DNA from 3 places in the Fusibacter sp. JL298sf-3 genome. Region 3 is predicted to be linked to each of the others. Evidence: riboswitches for the same ligand, from Rfam matches in the RefSeq annotation. Region 3 holds a riboswitch; each other region holds the start of a gene.
The links. A riboswitch is a leader RNA that binds a small molecule or an ion and turns the genes downstream of it on or off. The one in region 3 is predicted to bind cyclic di-GMP.
Positions count from the first base shown of each region.

Region 1 (4,219 bases), 300 kb from region 3:
GTTGTTCTTCACAGACCAAAAGTGCGTATAGATAATCACAAGCCCCCATTTCACACATATCTAAATTGATTTGTGCCATGCTCTCATAGCCTTTTTTCATTTTCTCTATCGCTATGAGATGCTTACGTGAAATATCGACACTGAACTTTTTAGCCAGTTCTTCTTGTAGTAAACCGCGCGTATGTGTTTTCATAAAAATACCCCCAGTAAAACATTTAAATGTCCATACCGCGCTATCTTCTCCGTGTACAAGTTCTAACTTGCCTTGTAGATTATCATACCACATTTTTTAAAAAAAATCATGCATCAAATTAAAATCTTCGACATGTAGAATACTTGCATTTTGAAAATATACTCTCGGTACGCGTTTTCCAACCATACAAACAACTTCATAGTTAATCGTACCCAAATACGATGCATACACATCAATACTTATATCGTTACCTTCAGTTATACCGAATAAGACCACCTCGTCGTCTCGCTTCACTTCGAGATCCGTCACATCCACCATGCACTGATCCATGCAGATGGTGCCGACTATCGGGCGTTTTACACCGTCTACAGACACCTGTACGCGCCCTGCCAGCAATCTGGAAAAGCCGTCTGCATACCCAATGGGCAATGTGGCTATTTTACGGGTGCTGTCGGCGACAAAGCGATGACCGTAACTGACGCCGTCGCCGCGTTCAATCGTCCTGACTTGAGCGATGCGCGCTTTAAGCGACATGGCTTCTTTTAGTCGGACTGTGGAACGCCGCACTGCTTTTGAAGGGTATAGACCGTAAAGCATGATGCCGGCGCGCACCATATCGAACTGATACTCGGGTAAATCGATAATCCCAGCACTGTTCGACACGTGTAGCCGTCCATAATCAATACCGCGTGCCTTTAAAGCATCCGTCACCGAACAAAAGCGCCTCACTTGCTCGTGGGCAAATGACTTGTCCGCCTCATCAGCTTTGGCAAAGTGCGTAAATACCCCTTCTATCTTTATAGAGGGCAATGCACTTATGTTTGAAATAATCTCTACTGTCTCAGCGGTTGCGGGAAATCCCAGACGGCGCATCCCGGTATCTACCTTTAGATGCACCTGTGCCGTCTTTCCCAGTCTACCGGCAAGTGCAGACAGAAAGACCGCTTGAGTTTCGGTGAAGAGCGTCACCATAATGTCGCAAGCGAGTGCTTGCTCCAGATACGCCTCCGGGGTGTACCCCAAAACGAGTATCGGAACGTCTCGATAGACGTGGCGAAGTGCTAAGGCTTCAGACAGCGTCGCCACCGCAAATTGGTCGGCGCCGTTATCCAACAGCGTTTGTCCGATGTGTACGGCACCGTGACCGTAACCGTCGGCTTTAATCACCGCCATTACCGCGACGCCATCTTCGACGACGCGTTTCACCTCGCGCATATTGTGTGCCACACAATCCAAATCTATTTCTGCCCACACGGGGCGCAACAATCCACTGGCTTCCATATATAACCTCTTCACTCCCTATTTTAGTATATTGCTATAACAAATGCAATGGCGTGTTCTGCAGTATGCGAAAGTGAAATTTCAATGGCTTTTAAACCGTCTTCTTCTGCGCGCTCCCGAGCCCTGCCATACAAGGTGACATATGGCTTCCCTAGGGAATCACGTAAGATTTCAAGTTCGTTTAAATCAAAGCCTCTCACCCCGGTTCCAAAGGCCTTGGCAATGGCTTCCTTTCCCGCAAAATTTGCCGCAATTGTCTCTGCGCGCCCGTTCTTTTCTTCAAACAGCGCGCATTCTTTTTCTGTAAAAAAGCGTCTGACAAAATGTTCCTTACGCGTTATTAAGGCCTCAATTCGCTTGATTTCAACGAGATCGACCCCATTTTTTATCTTCATAGCAGACTCCTTCCACAAGATACATTATACACATTTTTCATAGTTTTGTGTTAAATTTTTAATAATCTACGCCGTGTTCTTTCTATTCAAAGAACTCTCAATACACCTTGAATTCCAAATATTTTGTGTTGTTTGAAATCATTTGGGTATATTGCACCAAAAGACCTTCAGAGGTTCTTTGTGACTTCTGACTTATTTTAAGGATAAACCTTGAAGTTTATACACTGTTCATTATATAATGATAAAGGCTAAATTGCCCTAGCAGATAAAGGCAAAATTACCGAAAGGTGATGACGCAAAGTCATGGGTCTAAGGAGGTTTCCTCTACGATTGCCAGACTCCCAAAGCAAAAGACGATGGAGGCATTAAAATGACAACAGAATTCAAACAAGCGATTTTTCAGTTTGTCAGTGAAGAATACGTGTATCAATCCCACAGTGCGCCACCTAAAGAGACGGTACTCAGTGATTTTATCGCCAAAGCCGAACACGGCAACGAAATGGCGACCATCTTCTTAGCGGAATGGTACCACGATCTCGTACACCGACAGGAGTATCGCTCAGATACCTTAAAAAAACTCAAACTCTTCTTTATGGGACATTAACATAATCAGCCTCTAGTCGCCGGACTTTAGCCGGTGGCAAGGGGCTTTTTTACGCGCTTTTCCAAGGAATAAGATACATCGTACCAAATATGTGCTTTGGCGTCAATCAGCCCCCTGGATAAATTCTAGCTGTTTTTTAACCTTTTGTAAGTGTCATATTAATCATGAACGCCTATAATGAGTTCAAGAGTTCGGTACACTGCTCAAAAAGGAGGTTAACATGTCGATAACACTTGAACAAATCGATCGCGTTATTGAACGAACCGGAGCCGATTATGCGACGGCGAAAGCAGCGCTGGAGGCATCGAACGGCGATGTCATCGAAGCCATTATCCAAATCGAAGGCGACACAACCGACACCGGCACAACTGACGACGCTTTTCAAGGTGAAAAGCCGGAACCCGAATGGCAGGAAAAAGCCAAATGGGCCTTGAAGAAAGCCTGCAAAGCCATCGAGTTCTCACTCAACATCAAAGTCATCTGGAAGAAAAATGACGTACAGCTTTTCGAAGTGCCGCTCTTACTCGTAGCGCTCTTCGTCTTATGGCTGATGCCGTTCTCATTAATCGTCATCGCATTGCCGTTTTTCTTCGGTATTAAGCTGTATATAAAGAGCGCGTTCGGCAAGACCAACGAAGTCTCTGAATGGCTGAGACAACGTACAAAATCGTAAACACGTTTATAAGGAGGTTATTATGTCAGTAAGTTTAGAAAAAATTGATATGCTCATGGAAAGAGCCAACATTTCCTACAAAGAAGCAAAAGACGCCCTGGAAAGACACAACGGGGACATGGTGGAAGCTTTAATCGAACTCGAGTCTTCCCAAAAAACAAATTACAACAAACAGAAAAAAGCACAGGGTGAGCGTCGCAAGCAAGCGCCTAGAAGAGATTTCTTCGACGACGTCAGCGCCTTTATTAAAAAGATGCACAAGACGTCGTTCACCATCGGTAAAAAGGGACACAAAGTCCTCGACTTGCCTTTGACCATTGCGTCCCTCATCATTCTGTTCACACTCCCGGTATCGCTTATCATCTTGTTGATTCCGCTCCTACTCGGTTACAAGTTTATCCTCATCGATGAAAAAGGCAAAAAAGTAAACTTCGGCGAGACGTTTTCAGAAAGCAAAGGCGCACCACAAGAAGAAGAAGTTAAAGTGGAACAAGAAGAAGTGGATCGCAGAGCGTAATCCCATGGCCTTGTCCTCCCAATGAAATGAAGCAAGGTGCCCGCCTTGCTTTTTTTCTTTTTCCGCGCCTTTCTCGTGGTATAATAACATTATACAAACAGTTTACCACTGTTAAATCCACGCTTTAGGAGGCAATATGCACAAGATATTAGTGATTGAAGACGATGTCAAAATCGCTCGTTTTATAGAGCTGGAACTCAAACACGAAGGGTTTGAGGTGGCAGCAGAACACAACGGTCGCGAGGGGCTCGAGCGCGCACTTGCCGAGCCGTTTGATCTCATCGTTCTGGACATTATGCTCCCGGGACTCAACGGCATGGAGGTCTGTAGGCGCATTCGTCTCAACTCACAGATTCCGATTATTATGCTCACGGCAAAAGACGACACCATGGATAAAGTCATGGGGCTGGACTTCGGCGCAGACGATTACATGACCAAGCCCTTTGCCATCGAAGAGCTTCTGGCGCGCATCCGCCGCATTTTCCGCACTGTGCGCCAAACGCCGATTTCAAACGCCAACGTCTTCGTCTCCGGCAATCTCGTCGTCGACTACAAC
Region 1 is NZ_CM132608.1:3,172,827-3,177,045, reverse strand. Features, by position in the region: gene ACR6HW_RS15180 (hypothetical protein) at 1-193, opposite strand, end outside; gene alr (alanine racemase) at 290-1,474, opposite strand; gene acpS (holo-ACP synthase) at 1,498-1,869, opposite strand; cyclic di-GMP riboswitch class I at 2,130-2,215, shown strand; gene ACR6HW_RS15165 (hypothetical protein) at 2,240-2,473, shown strand; gene ACR6HW_RS15160 (UBA domain-containing protein) at 2,694-3,146, shown strand; gene ACR6HW_RS15155 (DUF4342 domain-containing protein) at 3,169-3,663, shown strand; gene ACR6HW_RS15150 (response regulator transcription factor) at 3,800-4,219, shown strand, end outside.
Region 1: it holds a riboswitch for cyclic di-GMP, as region 3 does, so the genes downstream of both, ACR6HW_RS15165 (hypothetical protein) here and ACR6HW_RS13560 (Cna B-type domain-containing protein) in region 3, are expected to answer to the same signal.

Region 2 (4,219 bases), 1.7 Mb from region 3:
CTATGCATCCACTCTAAACGTCATACGTATCATTTCATCGATGGTGGTCACGCCGCCGGCCACCAGTTCCCTACACGTCTCCTGTAAGGTAACCAGACCACTTTCCTTGGCCTGTTTAAGCAGAGTTTCTGCATCCTGATTTCGGGTCACCATGGTCTTTATCACACGGTCCATAACCAGCACTTCGTGTATGGCGGTTCTGCCGGAGTACCCCGTTTGATTACAGGCGTTGCACCCAGTGCCTTTGTACAGATGCTGTACCGAATGTCCGAGCATTGCCTGTTCTTCTGCACTTGGCGTATATGCTGTTTTACACTTTAGGCATATTTTTTTCACGAGACGTTGTGCCACGACACCGACGACACTGGAGGCGATTAAGTATTCGGGAATCCCCATATCTGATAAGCGGGTAACGGTGCTTATGGTATCGTTGGTATGAATGGTCGAGAGAACCACATGACCCGTTATTGCCGCTCTAACGGCAATTTCTGCCGTTTCCACATCGCGTATCTCACCGACCATAACGATGTCGGGGTCTTGTCTGAGAATAGAGCGCAACCCCTCTGCAAACGTCAGACCCGCTTTGTTGTTCACTTGCACTTGGTTGATGCCCTCCAGTCGATACTCTACGGGGTCTTCAACTGTAATGATATTTTTGCTTACTTTGTTCAGCTCTTTTAAGAACGAATACAGCGTCGTCGTCTTGCCGCTACCGGTGGGACCGGTGACCAAAACAATGCCCTCGGGCACTTTCATAATTTTCTCCACCAGTCTCAAATTGTGTGCTGTAAAGCCTAAATCGTCTTTTTTAACGACGAGACTGCTCCGATCGAGAAGTCGTATAACGACTTTTTCGCCATAGACCGTCGGCAAAACCGAAATACGCATATCGATGGGAATGCCCTCTATGGTCGTTTCTACGCGTCCATCTTGCGGCAGTCGACGTTCGGAGATGTTCATTTTCCCCATGATTTTAATACGCGTTACCAACGCGCCATGGGTGGATTTCTCCGGCGTCATCACTTCTCTGAGATCGCCGTCGACGCGAAAGCGTATGCGGACGTTGCGTTCAAAAGGTTCTATGTGAATGTCACTGGCTTTCGAACGCACCGCTTGCGAAATAATGCTGTTGACCAAGCGCACCATGGGTGCATTGGTAACGTCTGCGTCTTCTTCGTCATTGATTTCTTCTAAAACGCCCGCTTGACTTTTATAATCTTCTACCGCTTTTGCCGCCGTTTCAGAGGTGTCGTAAAAGCGGTTGATGGCCTTGGCGATATCGAGCGAAGAGCTGATAACCTGCTGTATCTCAAGGCCGGTAATAATGCGAATATCATCCAGTGCAATGATGTCCAAAGGATCGGACATGGCCACTTTCAGCACATTTTTCTCAAGTGCAATGGGGATTAGCGAATGTTTGCGCGCCAAAGATTCGCTAATCAGCTTTGGTACTTTTGGGTCTATATAGATTGTATTGATGTCTAAATACGGAATGTCGTACTGCTGTTCGAGCACCTCAAAGAGCTGCTCTTCTGTAATCCAGTCTTGTGTAATAAGAACAGCACCGAGCTTCTGTCCCGAATCCTTTTGCAGTGCCAAGGCCTGCATCAGCTGGGCTTCTGTAATTACCCCATTTTGAACGAGGATGTCCCCAAGTCTCATTTTTAATTTCATATTGCCCCCAAGTTTTTATAGTCTATATTCAGTATACCGCAATTTGACGCCGAACTCAGTTATTTTTTATCGATGTTTGTTAAGTTCTTTATCGCCTATTTATAGAGCCCCCTAAACCAAGTAGAAATGAACAGGCCTTTGATGTGCTGTATCGGTGAACTCTCAACGATACAGTACACGATTATGTATAAACGCGCACCTATAGGGAACAGTTTTAGAAAATAAAAAAGGCTGCAGTATGTAAACTGCAGCCGAACCGTCATAGCACCATGCCTTAGACTTCATGCTTTGCGCCCTGTTTTTTCAAAACAGTTTGCCCAACTTATTATAATATATTTCTATACTCTTGTAAACAAATATTTAACTGCATAAACGCCTTACTGTCATAAGTGTCTTTCCAATTAGCCTTGCCAAAGCACAACCGCTAAACACGCCGACACAATAAACGGTGCCAACGCCAAGTGCCGTTCACTTGATTTGAAAACGACTTTTTTGAAAGCCGCGTAGACACCGGCACAAACAAACATCAACCAAAGTGCTGCCCATATGTACACGCCCCCAAGGACTGCGCCGACAACTAGAAAAAACTTGACGTCACCATATCCGAGGCCATTGCCGCCTGTGGTCTTGTTGGAAACCAGCGCCAGCCCATAGAGCACTAAAAATCCGGCCAAACTCCCTGCGAGTCCCATAAGCGGTGTTGTATACAAAGGATTTTTACCGACAAAACTCATGACCCAAAGGGGCACGGCCAACAGGAGCCCCATGAGCACACTCTTGTTGTGTATTTTGTGGTGGTCGATATCGATAAAAGCGACGACTATAAAATAAGCAGACAGCAGACAGTAAAAAGGCGTCGCCAGCTGAAAGCCAAAACGCGCAAAGATGCCTAGAAAGACTGCACTTGTCAAAAGTTCCACGCCAAGGTAACGCGCTGAAACAGGCGTCCCGCAGTGCGCACAGCGCCCCTTAAGCCAGAGCCAGCTGAACACCGGCACCAAGTCAATCGGCCGCAGTACCGTCTCACAAGTGCCACAACGACTTCTCGGGGTCACGACACTTACGCCTTGAGGGATTCTGTAAATACAAACATTTAAAAACGATCCCACCGCAAGGCCGATGAGACCGATGACTAGAAAATTACTCCACATTTTCTGATACCTGTTCGACAAAATACTTGTACTCAAAATCATCGCCTCTAATGTGGTCCACAATCCAAGTCGATAAAAACGCAAAGAGTTCCAAAAGCACCTCTTCAGGAGCGTGGGATAACCGTTCGCTTGAAACCTCTTCTAAGTACGCGATAAATCCGCGGTGCTGTGAACTGTGTACCTCGGACATGGGGTAGTTTACAGAGATAAGATACGCCTCTTCATCAGAAAAATGTTGTGTTGCAAACCGTTTCAACCCTTTGAGTAAGGCCTGCGCCTCGTCAAACAAATTGGGATCCTCCATAGCGCGCCTAAACAGCTGCTCCGTTTGATCTGTTAATTCCATAAGCTCTCGATGCTGTTTGTCCAGCGTCTCTACACCGACACTCAACGATACGTCCCACTTCATTATGGCCTCCTATCGACTTCATATTGGGTCATCATAGTTTTAATGGCAGACACATCCCCTTTACACTGTCGCACTTCAGGACGCGCTGTTTTTTCCATAATCTCTCCTAAATAATAATGCGCCAGATCTCTTATATTGTCAATACGAATTAGGTAATCTTTAACGCGCTCGGCTTTTCTTTTTTGGTGGGCCATATCCTTCAAAAGCGCTTCAAAAGCGTCGATGTCGCCAAGGATTGCCACCAAGTCCGCTTTTTGCTCGTGATAGGCGTCGACCCCATCGAGCGCACTGTGCCTCGACATAATAGCGTCTAAAGTCTCCGTGACATAGGTCATGCGCTTTTTCAGCATGCCTTTATAAAAGAAAATCGAAAACGTGTAATTGTAAAATAAAGCCACCGCTATCCCCGCTAAGAGGGCAAACATGCGCACGCCAAAAGTCAGCGGCATGCTCGGTGCTCCATTTGCGCCAACTTGTAGGTATTGGGTCATATAAATGGCTGTAAAAAACGCCACCGGGGATACCGCGCGCCAGTTAATGGTCAATGCCAAATAAAGTGTCAGGGCAACTGAGAGCGGCACAGTGACGAGGTTTACGCCAAACGCCGCAACGAGCACCGCCGTGACAAGCCCTCCCATTGCCGATGCCTCTATTTGCTCAAAGGCAATCTTGCACCCCGACCGGTTAACCGGTTCCAGTGTCAGCATCATCCCAAAGAGAACAGAAATCATATCTCGCCCCACAATGGGGTGGTCCTTAAACAACACATACGCCGTTAAGACGCCTGTAAAAGCTTTTAAAATATATAGTGGGGAATCGAACAACATGGCCTCTCGCCCCAATGTCCACTTAATTCTTCGCATCTGCGCCTCCTCGTTATTCTTTCTTAATTTATATCCTTTTTATTTTAGACTATTCATCATTATAGCCCCGACATCTGTCTATGCCTATGTAAAGTCATTACAAAACGTCATATCTTATCGCA
Region 2 is NZ_CM132608.1:1,214,657-1,218,875, forward strand. Features, by position in the region: gene ACR6HW_RS06010 (type IV pilus twitching motility protein PilT) at 1-8, opposite strand, end outside; gene ACR6HW_RS06015 (GspE/PulE family protein) at 1-1,674, opposite strand; cyclic di-GMP riboswitch class I at 1,918-2,002, opposite strand; gene ACR6HW_RS06020 (prepilin peptidase) at 2,076-2,825, opposite strand; gene ACR6HW_RS06025 (hemerythrin family protein) at 2,815-3,234, opposite strand; gene ACR6HW_RS06030 (aromatic acid exporter family protein) at 3,234-4,097, opposite strand.
Region 2: it holds a riboswitch for cyclic di-GMP, as region 3 does, so the genes downstream of both, ACR6HW_RS06015 (GspE/PulE family protein) here and ACR6HW_RS13560 (Cna B-type domain-containing protein) in region 3, are expected to answer to the same signal.

Region 3 (4,219 bases):
GTTCAATATCGTACGGTGCGCCGTCTACAACTAATAGCGCGCCTTCTGGAACTGTCTCATGGGGCTCACTACTAAACTCTTTCGTATGTGATTTCGACTGGTTACGCTCTACATTTTCAGATAGTTCGACTTTCTCAAGGCCGCTCCCATCAATTTGGATGCGGTACCAATGGTACACACTGTCTTTTTCTTTTGGACGTGCGTGGAAGTAAAGCCAGTCCTCCATGCGCATCAGATAGTTGTTAGATACAATTAGCGGCACGTCAAACACCTGAGTTTCCCCTGAAACGTAATCGGTGTAGCATACGGTGTAATCGTCCATATCTTGCTTTTCTGGCTCTCGGTAGTATATATGATAGGCACCCTCTTCTTCGTATTGAACAGCGCGCCCACCGGTGCCTAAAGGCTCCACTTCCATTGTCTCGAGATTGTATCGATTCCAGTTCGCATAAAAATAATCATCTATGATGTTGAATACACCACCAAATGTGGCAATCTCATCTGAAAACACTTTGTTTTCCAAAGTCTCTAAATCTAAATACCAAAGTGTATCGAACCCATGAGTCATATAGTAAAGGCCCGAACCAATTATCATATAATCTCTTGGGTAGATGTCTTCAAATACATGCTTTTCCTCAGTAACAATATTGTAAGCACATAAATTCCTCAAGGGCGCATTATCCAGTTCTACCGTATAATAAAGCTTCTCCTCATAGAGATACGCCGCTGAAGACGGTGCCTTTTCAATTTGCGTCAGTTCAGTGCTGTCTTTCTTCATTTTATAAACGCGATAAGGGTTATCGTATTCGCCAACCTCTTCTAAGGGGGCAACAAAGTACAGCCAGTCGTCTTTATCCCATAAAAAGCTCACGCCTGTATCCAGCAGCACTTCTCGCGTCGTCCCATCGCGTTTCACTTTGTTCAGCCGGTACATTTCTTCAGAATGTACAACATCATCTGAGATATAGTAATACGAGTCGTCCATTGCCATCTTCTTAAAATGCATCCAGTTCATTGCCGCATAGGGTTCGTCTCCTAACGGTTTTTCTTCAGGCGCTTCTAAAACAGTTCCCCGACATCCGACCAACGTCAACAAAAGTACCATCACAAGCCATTTATACCCCTTCATATGTATCCCCCATAAAAAAATATTTTTTTATAGTTTAACATATTATCGCCGGAAACGTCATCTTAAACCCTTACATTTTTCAGAAAATTACAAAAACCCAGTGAAGAAGCAATGACCTCCATCGAGGTGACAGAGGGCATTTCGTCGTCACTGGGTTTTAATTATTTTGAAGGATTGACGAGGTACATGGCGTGGTACGCGTCAAAAGTGATGTCTTCTGTTTTTATAAATTCTGCCACTTCTCTTCCGACAAATCGATAGTGCCAGGGCTCATACATATACCCCGTTTCCCCTTCAAGTCCCTTTGGGTAACGTAAAATATAGCCGTAAGTGTGCGCGTTGTCAGAAAGCCATCGAAAGGCCTCCGTATCTTCAAACCGCTCGGCAATCTGGTTGAGGTCTATGGCGAGCCCAGTCTCGTGTTCAGAATGTCCCGGACGCGCAGAAAAGCGATCGGCTTCAGATTTACCACTACGTGCCACATAGTTGTCGTAGAGGCGTTTTTGAAAATCATGTGTCCTGTAAGCAGAGACAATGGTCAAGGACACGCCCTCGGCTTTTGCCGCACTGTGCATCTCTACAAAAGCATCTAAAGCTCTTTGGTCGAGTCTGTAGGTCTTCGAATCGTTCAAATGATAGGACGCCGGCACATCAGTCAACTGTTCGATTTTGTAGTCCGCAGGAATTTGATTGAACTTGTTGCAGAGTACCATAAGCGTGTTCATCTGCGCTGCCGGCTCAATGGCATCGTCGCTGTAAAATGCGTAATCGAGCTTCATGTTGACCTCTCGCACCACACGCGCATCGTCGTATTCAGGGTAACGCGTAGCATATGCCTCATACCGCTCGGCATTTTCTGACGTGTAATAAGGCACCTCTTCAAAAGGCAAAGCCGCCTCCACAGTCGGTGTCTCAACTACCGGCTGCGCTTCTTCTGCCATAGGGGGTTCCGCCACTGCCGGCACTTGTCCATCTTCTGACAACATACTTTGAATCCCCTTAAAAGCCCATCGCCCTCCTAATACAATTAGTGCCAATACTGTGAGTACCCTCACGCGAAACCAAAAACGCTTTTTTTCAATTTCCTGCCTAGTCATCTCTTACTCCTGTCATATCTTTTTATTGAGGTTGAATTTCTTTTAATATTATAATGGAAAAAGCCCAATTTATCTACTTTTCCTATCGTGAAATCAATAACAAAGGTTTACTTTTGCTGAAATTGCGTATTATAATAAATACAAGTTAGAAATTGGGGGCATCTGTTTTTCACAAGTGATTGTCATACCGATAATCCTACCAAGCATTCCATCAATCAATACATACATCATCTGTGACTACTGGGGGATTCCATTTCTTACACACATGCCGATAGAAAACTCTATCCTTATTTTACATGTAACGAAAAAGGCAAACCTAGCGAAAGCTTGGGACGCAAAGTCTGGAGTCTAAGGTGGTTTACCACGATGATCGTCCGACTGCCAAAATCAATTTTTTGGCAAAGGAGTGTTTACATGCGAACCAAAAAAATCTTTTCCCTTCTATTGAGCTTACTGCTCATAGTCGGCACCTTGCCGCCACTGTCTTTTGCAGCGGCATTGACGCCGATATTGTCGGATTCTGGCGCCGATGCGCCAACACCTCTTCCGACCGCGCTCTCTGACGGACAAGTATTTACCGATAAGTCCGTTTACGACATGGGCGACGGCAACTTTGAAATCAAACTCACCGCACTCGGGCAAAACTTCAAACTGGACAATCCCGATCCACAGGAACTCATCGACGTCTTACTGGTCCTGGACCGCTCCGGTTCAATGGGCAGCAACGGCAGAATGACTTCCATGAAAAACGCCGCAAAATCGGCTATCGACAAGATTCTAAGTGTCGACGGCAACCGCGTGGCGATTTTGCCGTTCAGTTCTTACGCCAATTACAGCAACCGCGTCGACTTCACTAACAACGCGACGACGCTTGAAAACAAGATCGACGACTTGGAGGCAGATGGTGGTACATTTACACAGGACGCTTTCAGAGACGCCAGCAGAATGATGACCAACCGTTCCGACACCTCTCGCAAACCAATTATCATCCTTATGAGCGATGGCTACCCAACTTACTACTACAAGAAAAACATGTTTGGAACTGAATACCGCGGTGGAAACGGTGCAAACAGCAGTGGTGACCACGTCTGGGAGACTGTAAAAGAAGCCATGAAGGCGAAAAACGCCACCGCCAACCTCGACATCTACACCATTGGTTTTGAAATTGGGACATCACCCTACGCCATTGCCACCCTCATGCCGACAGAATCAAATACTGTCTATTACAGAGGCGGCGATGCTTTCAACCACAAATACTGGTCTGACGGTAGCAGCACCACTGTCGACGGCGCTTCTGAGCTCCTCGACATCATCGTCGATATTATCGACCCGTACATCAATGTCAAACCAATTGAAAAGCTCTCGTCTGGCACTTATTCAAACGTCGTCATCGAGGACGTTCTCGGAGACGCTTTTGAAGTGGACGGCGCCCTTCCTACAGGCGTCACACAAGACGGCAGCAAACTCACTTGGACCATCCCGGGAGATGAATTTAAAACAATGGACTCAGGCGCCACTTCTGTAGACACTGAGAAAGTCAACGCCGTTATCATCAAAGTCAAACTTAAAGACTCGGCGTCTGCTGGAACACACTACACCAACGATAGCGCCAAGTCGAAATTTACAGTACATGAAGGCAACCCATACACACCGTATGAAGACAATCGTGGCAGTTTACTCGAAACGACACTACCAAACAACGGTTGGGTCGTCCTCACTATGCCGAACACCGAAGTCGCCCTCACCATTAACAAAACGGTCACAGGGCCGGTAACTGGTGACAACACCTTTACCATTAACCTCTACGATGCGCCGACAGGCGGCAACCTCGTCAGCGGCCCTCACGCCATTACCGTTTCAGGTGCCGGTACAGCAAGTAAAGTCGCCCAACTCAGTATTGAAGACTCTAAGTTCGATGCAAATGGTCAGGTGACTTACTATGCAGACGAAATCGATACCGCCCCTGAATTTTGGAATTACGACAACAGCGCGC
Region 3 is NZ_CM132608.1:2,873,687-2,877,905, reverse strand. Features, by position in the region: gene ACR6HW_RS13570 (DUF5050 domain-containing protein) at 1-1,129, opposite strand, end outside; gene ACR6HW_RS13565 (M15 family metallopeptidase) at 1,291-2,226, opposite strand; cyclic di-GMP riboswitch class I at 2,526-2,612, shown strand; gene ACR6HW_RS13560 (Cna B-type domain-containing protein) at 2,641-4,219, shown strand, end outside.